One region of the Geofilum sp. OHC36d9 genome, then DNA from elsewhere that is predicted to be linked to it. Evidence: riboswitches for the same ligand, from Rfam matches in the RefSeq annotation. Region 1 holds a riboswitch; each other region holds the start of a gene.
What was found. A riboswitch is a leader RNA that binds a small molecule or an ion and turns the genes downstream of it on or off. The one in region 1 is predicted to bind cobalamin.

Region 2: linked by a shared signal. The riboswitch ahead of ACT3CD_RS04120 (ABC transporter substrate-binding protein) and the one ahead of ACT3CD_RS12200 (TonB-dependent receptor) in region 1 are both predicted to bind cobalamin.
Region 3: linked by a shared signal. The riboswitch ahead of ACT3CD_RS07950 (TonB-dependent receptor plug domain-containing protein) and the one ahead of ACT3CD_RS12200 (TonB-dependent receptor) in region 1 are both predicted to bind cobalamin.

Annotation. Positions count from the first base shown of each region.
Region 1 covers NZ_JBQTGJ010000012.1:53,523-57,980, forward strand. Annotated here, with positions in the region: gene ACT3CD_RS12200 (TonB-dependent receptor) at 1-2,124, opposite strand, end outside; cobalamin riboswitch at 2,250-2,450, opposite strand; gene ACT3CD_RS12205 (bacteriohemerythrin) at 2,857-3,255, shown strand; gene ACT3CD_RS12210 (LuxR C-terminal-related transcriptional regulator) at 3,549-4,334, shown strand; gene ACT3CD_RS12215 (TonB-dependent receptor) at 4,420-4,458, shown strand, end outside.
Region 2 covers NZ_JBQTGJ010000002.1:326,466-330,923, reverse strand. Annotated here, with positions in the region: gene ACT3CD_RS04125 (FAD-binding and (Fe-S)-binding domain-containing protein) at 1-678, opposite strand, end outside; cobalamin riboswitch at 1,317-1,576, shown strand; gene ACT3CD_RS04120 (ABC transporter substrate-binding protein) at 1,770-2,591, shown strand; gene ACT3CD_RS04115 (FecCD family ABC transporter permease) at 2,657-3,673, shown strand; gene ACT3CD_RS04110 (ABC transporter ATP-binding protein) at 3,663-4,458, shown strand, end outside.
Region 3 covers NZ_JBQTGJ010000005.1:176,760-181,217, reverse strand. Annotated here, with positions in the region: gene ACT3CD_RS07955 (YncE family protein) at 1-60, opposite strand, end outside; gene ACT3CD_RS07950 (TonB-dependent receptor plug domain-containing protein) at 140-2,053, opposite strand; cobalamin riboswitch at 2,159-2,385, opposite strand; gene ACT3CD_RS07945 (carbon starvation CstA family protein) at 2,419-3,936, opposite strand; gene ACT3CD_RS07940 (NUDIX hydrolase) at 4,062-4,458, shown strand, end outside.

The DNA of each region.
Region 1 (4,458 bases):
ATGGGATTTGTAAGGTCTGTTGTCTACATAATCGAGAAGATTGTCAATGCCGGCAGAGACATCAAAAGAGAATGGTCTCCAGTTTGTAAAATGGTGCATTGTTGTTAATTTATAGATGTTGTAAGCCTTGGCATTGCCGTATTCGTCGTCGAAAAATTTTTCGTCCTGAAAGCGACAATTCAGATTTGCGGATAAACGATATTTATTCCAGTTGTGGCGGTAGCCGATTCTGACGTTGCCATAATTTTGAGCGACCCCTTCCAGAGGTATGTCATCGGTTTGGTTCTGTGCATCTACATAACTGTAACCACCTCCGAGGGAGAATCCGGCACCGATATTTGCATTGAAAATAAAATCGAGACCTTTTGTTGCAGCACTGTTAATGTTATAATGACAGCGGGTTGTTGTAATTCCATTGGCTAAATTTTCGTCCGAGGTCTCCGTTGTTTGATAATCGATCAGATTTTTTACGTCGTTTAGATATCCGGTGAGACTGAAGGAGAGTTGATTAACAATAAACTCTGTTGAGAGCGCATAGTAGTTGGACGTTTGTGGGTCCAGATCAGGGTTTCCCAGATAAAGCGTACCTCTTTTTTCGTAATGGTAGTAGAGCTCTTTTAACGTTGGAGCTTTAAAGCCTTTGGCATAGGTTCCTCTGATGTTTAAGTTTCCTGATTTATACAGTGCTGATATTTTTGGGGTGAAAGCATTGCCAAATGTTTGGTGTTTTACCAAACGACCGCCTACCACCATGGATAAGTTATTGATGACGTTTATTTCATCCTGGGCATAAAGAGCCAGAGTATATGCATCGGCAGTTTCTTCCGGCAAGCGGCCTTCCGATTCAAGCTCTTCCATCACATACTCGCCTCCAACCGATAACAGGTGGTGATCAGATAGTTTAAAAATGCTTTTCAGGTTAAGGGCGTTGCGTAACTGCTGGGTTTGTTTGCTTAGGTTGCCGGCCACATAATCGCCTGATGTTTGGTTATATTTGTAGTAATATTTGAACCGGTCGGAGTTCCAGTCGAGAGTGATCTTATTGGTTTTCCTCAGGAGGTACTCTGCTCCTGCACCATAGCTGAAGTCGCTGTAAAAGTATCCATATTTACCCACGGTTAGTGGTCGTTGTACATCCCGCTCATATTTGGATCCCAAAAGATATATATTTATTTTTTGCGACAGGGCATAGTTCAGTTTTTGGCTGAAGGTGTAGTCTTTGGACGCATTTTGTGTCATGGCGTCCGTCTCAACCAGTTCATTACCGTCTGATTCGTAGGGGCTGATCTGCCATCCGTCGGTTGTTTTTCGGTCGAAGGAGGTGGTTGATGATAGCTTACCTATGTGGAGGTCGAGGTTGTTGTGCATAATCCATTCGCCGTAGCTGCCCACTCTATTTTGGGTGGTGATTGCGTTTTTTGGGGACTTTTTATTTGTGATTATGTTGATGACGCCGGCAATGGCTTCCGACCCGTATAGGGCTGAGGAAGCGCCTTTCACAATTTCTATGCGTTCGATATTTAAAGGGTTAATGCGGTTTAAGTCACTCTGTCCGCCAATGTCGCCATACATCCGTTTACCATCAATTAAAACCAGAATGTAATCGTTGCCCAGACCGTTTAATTGCATGAAAGGCCCCATAGCTCCTGGATTGAAATCGAATGATGGACTTACACCCAGCATTAGATCCGTAAAGTTGGATGGCCCAATTTGGTTAATTAGTTTTTTGTCGATCAGTTCGGTTTGAACAGGCGCATTTTTTAAGTGGTGTGGTGTTCCTGTTCCGGTAACTACCACTTCTCCCAGGGTGTTGTTGGAAGGCTTCAGTGAACAGTTAAATTCATTTTGGGCTTCGCGGATAAGCATCTCCTGCTTAAAACGGTGATAGCCCAAACATGATACCACCACCTCATAGGTGCCTGCCTTGATGTTACGGAGGATGAATTGTCCGTTTTGGTCGGTGATGGTCCCCAATGTCGTTCCCGGAATGTAGATGTTGGCGTCGGTCAGGGGTTGGTTCGATTCCTGGTTGGTTACGTGACCAACCAAGGATGGGTTTTGAGCACATAGTTTATGGGCCACTAGAAACAGAAGGCCAGCGATGTGCCAATTCATTTTTTGCATGGTTTAATTATTTAATTATTAAACAATTACACCTTGCGTCCTTTTTCAACAGCGTTGTTGAAATGAAAAAATAATGTTGAACAATAAGAATGTACAGCATTAACTTCTTACCCGGAAGCAAAATGATGAATAGTTATTTTTTGGCAGGTTTTCTGACTTACTCCTGTTTGGATCGCCTTCCCATCTTTTTATATTCAGACAGTGGCGAAATAGATCCAAACTCTTTTAAGAGCTTACAGCTGCGGGTACAGCCCCTGATTTACACAGGGTTCCCTTTTATTGTTCACGGCGAAACCGGAACAATCACCAAAAAGTTGTACAAAAATATCTATTTTTATGACATTTCAATTTTTTTAGATGGGAAATTCAATGTTTCCTTTAGTCGTATTTGCAAGAAAAATCCGTCTTCTGCGTTATGTTTCCCTCAAAATGATCATTTATGGGGGAAAATTCACATCTAATTTCCATTATGGCCAAAATTCATTCTTTTTGAGCTGTACAAGTCTTCCAAAGGAAGCTTTCTTATCTGCCCCGGCGCTTTTTGGCAGACTGATTTTTCCTGATAAAAACGTTTTTGTGATGCATTAGTTTCCCGGCTTATGCTGTTAATCTATCGTTTGGGTTTATTGGTGTAAAAAAAGACGACAGTCGACAAAAGGCCATTGACACTCTTAATATGCAGGTCTATTTTTGACATTGAATTGAGGGTTTAACACCAAGAACATTTAATTTATGATAGCTACCAGCAACACAATTACACATGAAGAGGTTCGGATAATTGATCAGGAACATGATATACTGCATCGGACCATTCGATTGATTGATGAGGCTTTTATTACAAAGCAGGGTAATAAAAGGATCTCTCAGTTGATATCAGAATTATACAAATTTATTGATTTTCACTTCACCAGTGAGGAAAATCTGATGCTGTTCACCGATTTCCCATATTACGACGAGCATAAAAAGGAGCATACCGAATTGATGCGGGATCTGGCTGATATAATTTGCGCTTTCAATGCCGATATGATCGATTACCATGAGTTGGTTGATTATTTAAACAATCGTTTTACAGATCATTCTGATTTGCCCGACCGACAATTGAAGGCTTATTTGGTTACGATGATTAAATAATATTTGGGCCGTATCCTTTTAGGCGACCCGATGATGGATGGCCCCCTGTAAGGCGTTGTTTTTTTTGATTGCCTAATCTGTTTGTCCCTGGAATAATCATTCCAGGGTTTCTTTTAATATTATTTATAGTTTCGCAGGTCTTGAATATGAAGCTTTTTTATTTGTCACCGGCGTCTTTGGGTGAGTACTCTTAATTTATAAGGTGCCTGTTTCGAAATTTGGCATAACTGATTCAATTTACCATTTTTGCGTTGCGTGAGTTTAACACAGCTAAAATAAACCATTCGTATTTTATGACAAGCAAATCGCAAAGTGATATTTCAGCAGCATATTTAAAGCTGTTGAACCAACAACAGTTTGTTGCAGACGAATTAGATTATGTTGGTTTTGATCATCAAAAATCAATGTTGCAAATATTGGCAGACCATGCCAATTGCGGTGTTAGTGTTTTTGATATGTATAAAAAATCACACATCTTTTATTCGCCTAATTTTGGTAGTTCTCTTGGATACGATTTAAGCGAAATTATAAAAAAAAGTCACGATTTTTGGGATCATAAAATTCATCATGAAGATTATGCCGGGATGATGCAAAACGGCATTTTGCTGCTTAAGCTGTTTTATCAATTTTCCGATGATGAAAAAACCAATTACAAATTGATCAGCGAATACCGAATATTGAATGCCGAAAATAAATATGTAAGAGTTATTGAACAGCAACAGGTGTTACAATTAGATAATTATGGAAATATTTGGTTAACATTAAGTATTATCGATATCTCTCCCAATCAGGAAATCAGTGAAGAAATGAAAAGTCAATTGTTCGATTTCAAGACGGGTAAAATACTCCCTTTCGATATAGAAGCGAAAAGTAGTGAGATGGTCAATTTAGGGTTAACCAATCGGGAAATACAAATTCTAAAAATGGTTAAGGAGGGTCTTTTAAGTAAAGAAATATCAGCAAAATTAAATATTAGTTTAAATACCGTTAATACGCATCGCCAACGAGTTTTAAAAAAATTACGTGCGAATAATTCAATGGAAGCGGTCATTTTTGCTTCAAAATATGGATTGTTGTAACTCTCCACTACTGATATATCAGTATTGTATAATACCTCTTTTGGGTTGAACTTTGTGTTTTCAACCCAAATTAAAGTGTATTTATATGATGAGGATTTTTTTAGTCGTCTTTTTTTTGTCGTTT
Region 2 (4,458 bases), on a different contig from region 1:
CCGATGTATGTCGGGGTGTGGAAATTCTTTACGTATTTGTTTACGTATTTGCCGATCGGTGTATACTTCTCTGAAAAAGCGGTAAATATCACCTTCCAGCGTCTCGTCACGGCATTTTTTGTCGAACTCCCACTTTTGCAATGGTCTGAATGTGACTTCTTCGCCATTTGATAAACAGCCCGAAATTTCAATGATATGATCGCGGGTACTGCCATAAACCATTGAGTGAGATCCGCATGAGTTGTTGGCAACCATGCCTGCCAGCGTGCATCGGTTGGCGGTTGACGTCTCCGGCCCGAAAAAGAGACCATGGGTGGCGGCTTCACGGTTTAGGTCGTCAAGCACCACGCCGGGTTGCACTTCGGCCCATTTTTCTTTGGCGTCGATATGTAGAATCCGGTTCATGTGGTGTGAAAGATCTACCACAAGTCCATGACCAACCACCTGTCCGGCCAATGAAGTACCAGCTCCACGTGGAATCAAAGGTATTTTATGTCGGGCAGCAAAACCAACAATCAGGGCGATATCGGTAGCGTCGCGTGGCATGACTACGGCCATTGGTAATTCTCGATACACCGAGGCGTCGGTTGCATATAATGTGCGGGAGACCGTGTCGGTCAGCACTTCTCCTTTCAAAAGATTATCGAGTTCCCCAAAGGGGGGATACGGGTCATCCATGGAAACAGAACGTATTGGTTTGAGATGCTAAATTAGTAAAATATGTCTTATTCGTAACGAAATTGTTAATTAGTGCTCGAAAGAAAAATTCAGCTTCGGCGTTATGCTTCGCCTCAAAATGCTCGCCTATGCCGGTAAACCCCTGCTTTTCGAGATGTGCAGGCCTTGAATTATACAGTCAAACGCTTGTCATATATGGGTCAAATAAAAATATTACAATACGTCTAGGTCTCCTTTCTGAGACTTTCCACCGAAAAGTTTTATTCTTCTTTACACTTCAACAATTTTTTATAGGCAACAAAATGGATTTTGTCGGCATCGTATTTTTTTTAAAGCATGAAAATGATTTTGACGCTTGTTGGATGTCATTTATGAAGATTAATAAAGACGTAATTGAGATTGTCTCTTCCATGTAGCTCTCGATCTTGTAAACTTTGAATTTTTATTCCAAACGCCGGCTTTACGGAAAGATATTAATTTGGCGTATAGCAGGGGACTTCTGTGGCTGATAAATCTGTTTTGTTTTTAAGGTTGTTGTACGCAAAGAATTAATTTCCAATTGCCGCATGGAACTTCCATAAAATATCCATCCGCATGTGCGGGAATTATTTTATCATGGTCGTTTCATATAAAAGTTTAAATTTGCAATTGTATTTGGTGACTGTTTCGTTGTCGTGAAACGGCCTAATAGGGAATCCGGTGTAAAACCGGAGCTGTACCCGCAGCTGTAAGTCCAGAACAATGGTTTTTAATACCTCTTTGCCACTGCTGTCTGTTAGTGAGATGTTAACGGTGCCGTAATTTATTTGCCGGTAAATGTTAGTTGATTGTTTGCAACAGCGGGAAGGCTTTAAAAACCCGGATGAGCCAGAAGACCTGCCAAATTGATTCAATGAGTAACCAAACTTCGGGGAAAAAGTTGGGGGCTATGAACTACTCATTTTTTCGGGAAACCGGCTTTTCAACGATGAGTCCTGTTACGTGTTTTCACTGATGTAAAGTAGAAGCCCATGATTATGGTCCGTGAAGAGTGATTGGTTCTAAGCATTTAGTAGTTTTTTCGTGGATTCAAAAAATAACAACCATTGAGCATGAAAACCATTTTTCTTACTGTTGTAGCTATTTTACTGATGTCCACGCTTTGGGCTCAGACGCCTCAGCGCATTGTCTCGCTGGCGCCATCGTTGACCAAAGGTGTCTATTATCTGGGGGCAGATGAGGCGTTGGTTGGCCACACTTCTTATTGTTATATTGCCAAAGACGATGGCAAGGAGGTGGTGGCTTCTGCCATTAAAGTTAACGTTGAAAAGGTGTTGATGTTGAATCCCGACCTGGTGCTGGTACATGCTATTACCAAACCTCAAACTATTAATATGCTGCGAAAGGCCGGCTTGAAGGTGGAAGTCTTTGAAACGCCTCGTTCTTTTGATGAAATATGTACTCAGTTTTTGCGTCTGGGGCAGTTGATAGGAAAGGAAGATACAGCCCGCAAAATGGTGGCTTCTATAACTAAGGATGTTAACCTTATACGGGAAAAACAGGCCCTTGCGCAACCGCAAAAGTTCTTTTTTCAGATTGGAGCCGATCCGTTGTTTACCGTTCTTGATGATACTTATATGGCTGATTTTATCTCTTTTTCAGGCGGGACAAATATTTCTTCCGGATTAAAAATAGGTACTGTATCGCGCGAATTTGTTCTCACTAAAAATCCTGATGTCATCATTATTGTGAATATGGGAATTGTGGGTGACGAAGAGATGAAAATATGGCAAAGTTATCCCGATTTAAAGGCGGTGAAAAGCGGTAAGCTGTTTTTTATTGAATCGGATATGGCAAGCACCCCTAATCCGGTTGACTTTTTACAAACGATGCAGGTGATTGAGCGTAAATTAAATGATTGCAAAAGCGAGTAGGGTAAGCTCTGACGTCATCGTTTTAACAATGGCCGCTGGATACTGTTTCTTATAAAAATGTGACAATGAGCGCAAAATATGTCAAATGGGTTTTGTTTACATTGCTGTTACTCTTGTTGGTAGTTGGCGCATCGATTTTGTCGTTGACCATGGGTGAAGCCTCTATTTCGGTCGGTGATATTATTCCCTTGCTGAAAAAAAAGGAGGGAATGGATTATTTTATTCTGACGGGAATGCGTTTGCCTCGTGTTATACTGGCTTTGGGGGCTGGTGGTGCTTTGAGTCTGTCGGGCGCCATTTTACAGGGTGTTTTTCGTAATCCGTTGGTGGAACCCTATACGCTTGGTATTTCGGGCGGTGCTGCTCTGGGGGTTGCTTTGGTAATTGTTTTGGGATTACATCTTACGGTAGGCTCTTTTATGTTACCACTGGCCGGGTTTGGTGGTGCCATATTAACAGTGGTTATTGTTGGTCTGTTGGGCTTTCTGCATGGTGGTGCCGATGTTAATAAGATGTTGCTCATAGGTGTGATGATTAGTTTTGTGGCTTCTTCGGTTATGATGTTGCTGATGTCGGTGGCCACGGCCGACGATTTACATGGTATTATGTTTTGGATGATGGGCTCGCTGGATGAACCGGATACATTCCTGATTAAAATAGTATTGTATGCTTCGGTGGTGGGCCTGTTTGTCAGTTATTTGCTGGCACGGCCGCTGAATGCTTTGCTATTGGGAGAGGCCAAAGCCCGTTATCTGGGTATTAACAGTAAAACGACCATTCGTATTTTGTTTTTGGTGGCTTCATTGCTCACGGGTATTTGTGTATCGGTGACCGGGGTGATTGGTTTTGTGGGGTTGGTTATACCGCATTTTATACGTTTGCTGGCCGGTTCTGATTATCGGTTTTTGTTGATAGGTTCGTTTTTAGGAGGTGGCTTGTTTTTAATTATCAGTGATGTGCTGGCGCGGACGATTATTTCTCCCAACGAGTTGCCCATTGGCGTGATTACAGGTATGGCCGGCGGCATTTTGTTTATTGTGGTGTTAAATCAGTTTAAGAAAAGAGGACGTCATGCCCGATAGTTATTTGAAAATAGTCAATCTGGATTGTGGCTATGGCGATGGGTTTCGCCTGAAAAATATCTCATTGTCGCTTCCCAAAGGCGCGCTTGCCGGAATCATTGGTCCCAACGGTTCCGGTAAAACCACCTTGTTTAAGGGGATCTCCGGTAATCTGGCAGTCCGAACGGGCGAGATATGGCTCCACCATGAGAATTTAAACACCTTAAAACTGAATGCCAAAGCCCGTAAGGTGGCTGTTGTTAATCAGTTTCCTGATGCCATAGATGTGACGGTTGAGGATTATGTGCTGATGGGACGGTTGCCTTATCGTGAAGCATTTCAGTTTTTTGAGCCACGGCACGATGTGGTTATCGCTCGCAAATACATGCGTTTGACCGGTATTTTTAATCATCGTAAGAAATTAATGTCGCAGCTGAGCGGTGGTGAACAGCAATTGGCGGCTATTGCACAGGCGTTGACGCAGGAACCGGAGCTGTTGTTGATGGATGAGCCAACATCGCATCTCGATATTACGCATCAGGTGCAGGTGCTTAATCTTATTCAACGATTGAATGGCGAGATGAATTTAACGGTTTTAATGATCATTCACGATTTGAATCTGGCTGCCGAATATTGTAATTATTTGATTATGATGAAGGATGGTGCGATTCACATGAAAGGAAGTCCGCAGGAAGTGCTCACTTACGATAATATTGAGCAGGTTTATAACACCGTTGTGGTTACCGAGATCAACCCGCTGTCGGGTAAACCGGCTGTCTTTTTGGTGTCAGAGAGAATATTGAAGC
Region 3 (4,458 bases), on a different contig from region 1:
GTTATCGTCCGTGCACGATGTCGCAGCAAGAACCAGAAATGCAGCTAATAAAATATTCATTGCAAAATTTGACCGTTTATAACGGCTTCTTAAATTGGTAATATTCATGATTGTAAAATTATGATTGGTTATTGAATAATTACAGTCTTACCTGTAAATTGACTTCGTAATTGCAAAGTGGCATTGCATACCAGGCCATTAGTTGGTATTGCGTGTTCCATAGGTTGTTTACTTTCACGTTTAGCTGGACGTCCGTTCTCCCTGCAGGAATTTTATAACCGCCCATGATATTCCCCAGTAGGTATGGCTCAAGTCGATTAGTGTAGTCGTAGTATCTTTCGCCAACGGCGTTTATTGTAAAAGCAGCTACTATTGCTTTATATTTCCATGTTAAAAGGCCTGCTCCTTTGTGGAGAGGGATGTAAACCATTTGTTTTCCGTCATAATGGTCGTCTGTTTTAAGCCGTGAGTGGGTATAAAAATAACTGGTTGATAACTGCCAAAACGAGGATCCTATTTTGCGGCCATAAATACCTTTTAATTCCAGACCTTTTGATTCTCCCCTTTTTTTATTGGAGGGAGTCCATATTGCATCGTCGTCCTGAAGCCATATAATCCAGTCTTTGATGTTGGAGGTAAACCAGATTGTGCTTAGTTTCATGTTTTGTTCAGCCGTCTTTTTGTTGTACTCGAAGCCAATATCTCCACTCCAGCCCGACTCTGGCTTCAAACTGTTATTGCCGCGCGCATAACCGTCAAATGCCCAATAAACATCATTAAAGGTTGGAATTCTGTAATTTTTTGAGATATTTCCCTTAATTTTTATTCTTTGCGTGAGGGCATAATTACCACCATAGGCAAATATTACAGGATGTAACGTGGTGTTGGTCATTTCATCGCGAAAGCTTATGAGTGAGGTTAGTCGGTTGTTAAATGTTTTAAACTGCACAAAGGAAAATAAAGCCCAACGACTACGTATTGGGGTGCCAATGTAACCGTCACTTTGGGCTTGTTCGTTGGTGTAGTTTAATCCCGTGCTCCATTGTATTCCGTTTTTTAAGCTAATTCTTGATTCTATTTCAGAAATGAGGGATAAAGATTGGTTATTTCCGCTGCTTATGGGAGTCTCCACATTGGTGTAGTCAATCTGGTTCCATAGAATTCCCTGTTTGAAGTTTATTTGAATGTTGTTGGTGCGGTAGTATCTCAGGTTTATAGCCCCCATTACATTGTTATCTATCTGATATTGTTGGTTAGGAGTGCTTTTGGTCATAATTGTTTGTACATCCTTATCGTAATGTTGAAGCCACAGTCCGGTCGTTACCAGTAGTTGATTGCCCAATCTAAAATAGTTGTCCTGACTTAAACCCCATTGTTTTACACCTGCATTGGTCTGGCGTTCTTTTCTTTTGTCCGGCCGAGAGGTGTTATAATACCAAAAGTTATTATCGCTGCTTTGTCGCATGACCGATAAGGAGGAGGCTCTTTTTTTGTTTCCTGTTTTCAGTGACAGTTGTTCGTATTGGCGGTTGTAGCTTCCAATGCCTCCATTAACCGAGATGTGATTTTTTTTATTTAGGAGGTTGTTGGTGGTCAGGTGTAGTACTCCGGACATGGCTCCACTTCCGCATAGGGTTCCGGCGCCACCGCTTTGAATTTGTATATCTTCAAAGAGGGATGCTGGCATGGCCGATAGATTAACGGAGCTATTCATTGGACTTTGGAGATTAAGCCCGTTCCACATAATCGCGGTATGATTGCTGTGGCTTCCTCTAAAACTGACCGTTGAAAGTCCACCCGGACCATAGCTTTTTATAGATGCTCCCGTTGATAGTAGGAGTAAATCCGAAAGAGAGGAGGTTCTCATTAGCTTCACCAAAATTGAATCTGGTTTTTCTATGGCAGCGCCAATGGTATATTCCTTTAAATGGTTGGCTTGAATGGTTACTCCTTTTAGTGGTATAGTCTTTTGTTGAAAGTATACCTGAGCATTCAGATGACAGCCAAATACTAATATTACCGTAAAAAACGGTTTGATTCTATTAAAGCGCATGTTTACAAATGATTAAAGTGAATTTAACCATTCGCAACAAACGGATGCTGGTGAAAATATAGAACAAAAGGATGTAGTTCTAATCTTCGCTTTTCTACCCGAAAGCTACGAATTAAAGTATTGGCAGGTCTTCTGGCTCACTCCTTTTTTTGATGCCTTCCCATCAGTTAATACCTGACAGTGGCGAAGTTTTCAAAAAAATAATAGAGATTACAGCTGCGGGGACAGCTCCGGAATTCTTAAAGATTAATAATTTAACCATTTAAGTCACCGGATTCCCTTTTATCAGTTTTCCGTAATTGGATTACTGAACCAATCTTTGTGCAAAAATACGTGCTATAATGTGATTATCAAATTTTAGTTCTTTAATTTTTGAAATTGTTTGTAATCTGCTGATTTATATTTTGTTGCCTAATTTCTTTTTTTATGTGTTTAATGGTTGCCAAAAACCAGATCATCGCCGCTATTCCGGCACTTCCTCCTATAAGGTAACCTGTTTCTGGGCTAAGGAACAATCCTCCTGTTTTTATTGGAGCAACCATCAGATACGATACGCATATTATGGTCATGAATAAAGCCGGAAGTGATAGCATCCAGTGGCTTTTATTGTTTTTGGCAAGATACATTGCACCGGTCCACAGAACGATAACGGCCAAAATTTGGTTGGATAGGCCCAAATATTTCCAGATAGTGGCAAAATCTAGCTGAGAGAGCAAAAAGCCTACTAGAAATAGCGGAATGCTAATGATTAATCGCTTTGTTGTAGTGGTCTGCTTCATTTTAAAAACGTCAGCAATGGTGAGGCGGGCGCTTCTAAAGGCTGTGTCGCCAGTGGTGATGGGACATACAACGACCCCAATAATTGCAAGAACGGCGCCTGCTTTGCCTAACCAACCGGTACTGATTTCATTTACAACCCATGCCGGGGTGTGACCGGAAGTTTGTAGTGTAGCATTTAGTCCTTCGGCACCACCAAAGTAATTCATAGCCGCAGTGGCCCATATTAATGCTACTATTCCTTCGGCAATCATTGCCCCATAAAACACATACCGACCTTGTTTTTCGTGTGTTATGCAACGGGCCATCATTGGGGCCTGTGTGCTGTGGAAACCTGATAAAGCGCCGCATGAAATAACAATGAACAGCATCGGAAATAAGATGTTTTCTGTTGGATGATGGTGAAAATTGCTAAATGATGATAGTGATAGTTCTTTGAGGACTAATTGACCTGAGATGCCATAGATTATAATGGCGCCGCCAATAAGCAGGGCCATTATAAGTAGAGCCAGACCAAATACCGGGTATATTTTACCTATTATTTTATTGATGGGCAGTAGCGTGGCAATCAGGTAATAGGCAAAGATGGCATAGAGCCACATCGTCATACCACCACCTGTAAAACTGGACAGGAGCTCTGCCGGCCCCGTAACAAAGGCTACTCCTACAAAAATTAACAGGAGTAAAGAAAAAATTCTTAAAAACTGACGAAAGCCGTTACCTAGATATTTTCCTACTATTTCAGGAATGCTGGCGCCATTATTCCTGACTGAAAGCATGCCTGAAAAGTAGTCGTGAACCGCTCCAATAAAAATACAACCAAGCACAATCCAGAGATAAGCCATTGGACCGTACATGGCCCCCAATATCGCCCCGAAAATAGGACCTAAGCCGGCAATGTTTAAGAATTCTATGGTGAAAGTTTTCCAGGCAGGCATAGGTATGTAATCAATCTGGTCAGCACTGGCAATGGCTGGCGTTGGTTGTGAATCGTCGGCGCCAAAAAAATATTCAGTAAATTTTCCGTATAAAAAAATCCAGCTATTAAAGCCGTGAGGGAGAGGAGAGATGTAATCATTTTTGTGCTTTTTTGTAAAATTAGTCAAAAATCAGTAAAGTTGTGTTTCATCTAAAAACCTTAAATTTGCAGTTGCCTTCAACGAAAGGCTTTAAATCATTTAATTTAGATCCAATTTAGAAAACTTTTTTACCTTGAATTATTGTGCGAGTTATGAATGAAATATATAATCAGAACCCGAAGTTTCATTTAGCAGTTGACTGTGTTATATTTGGTTATGAGGCCGGTGAACTTAAATTGTTGTTGTTTCATAGAGTTATTGAGCCCTGTAAAGGTGAATGGTCGCTTATGGGTGGATTCATGAGGTCCGATGAATCGCTTGAGGATGCGGCCCGGCGCGTTTTGTTTCAAACGACAGGTTTGGAAAATATTTTTTTGGAACAGATCGGGGCTTTTTCTAAAGTTGATAGGGAACCGGGAACGCGTGTGATAAGTGTTACTTTTGTGGCTCTTATTCGATTGAATGAACACGACCGGAATTCCGTAGGCGAACTTGGTGCACAATGGTGGCCGGTTGCTGAAATTCCAAAATTGATTTTTGATCATGAAG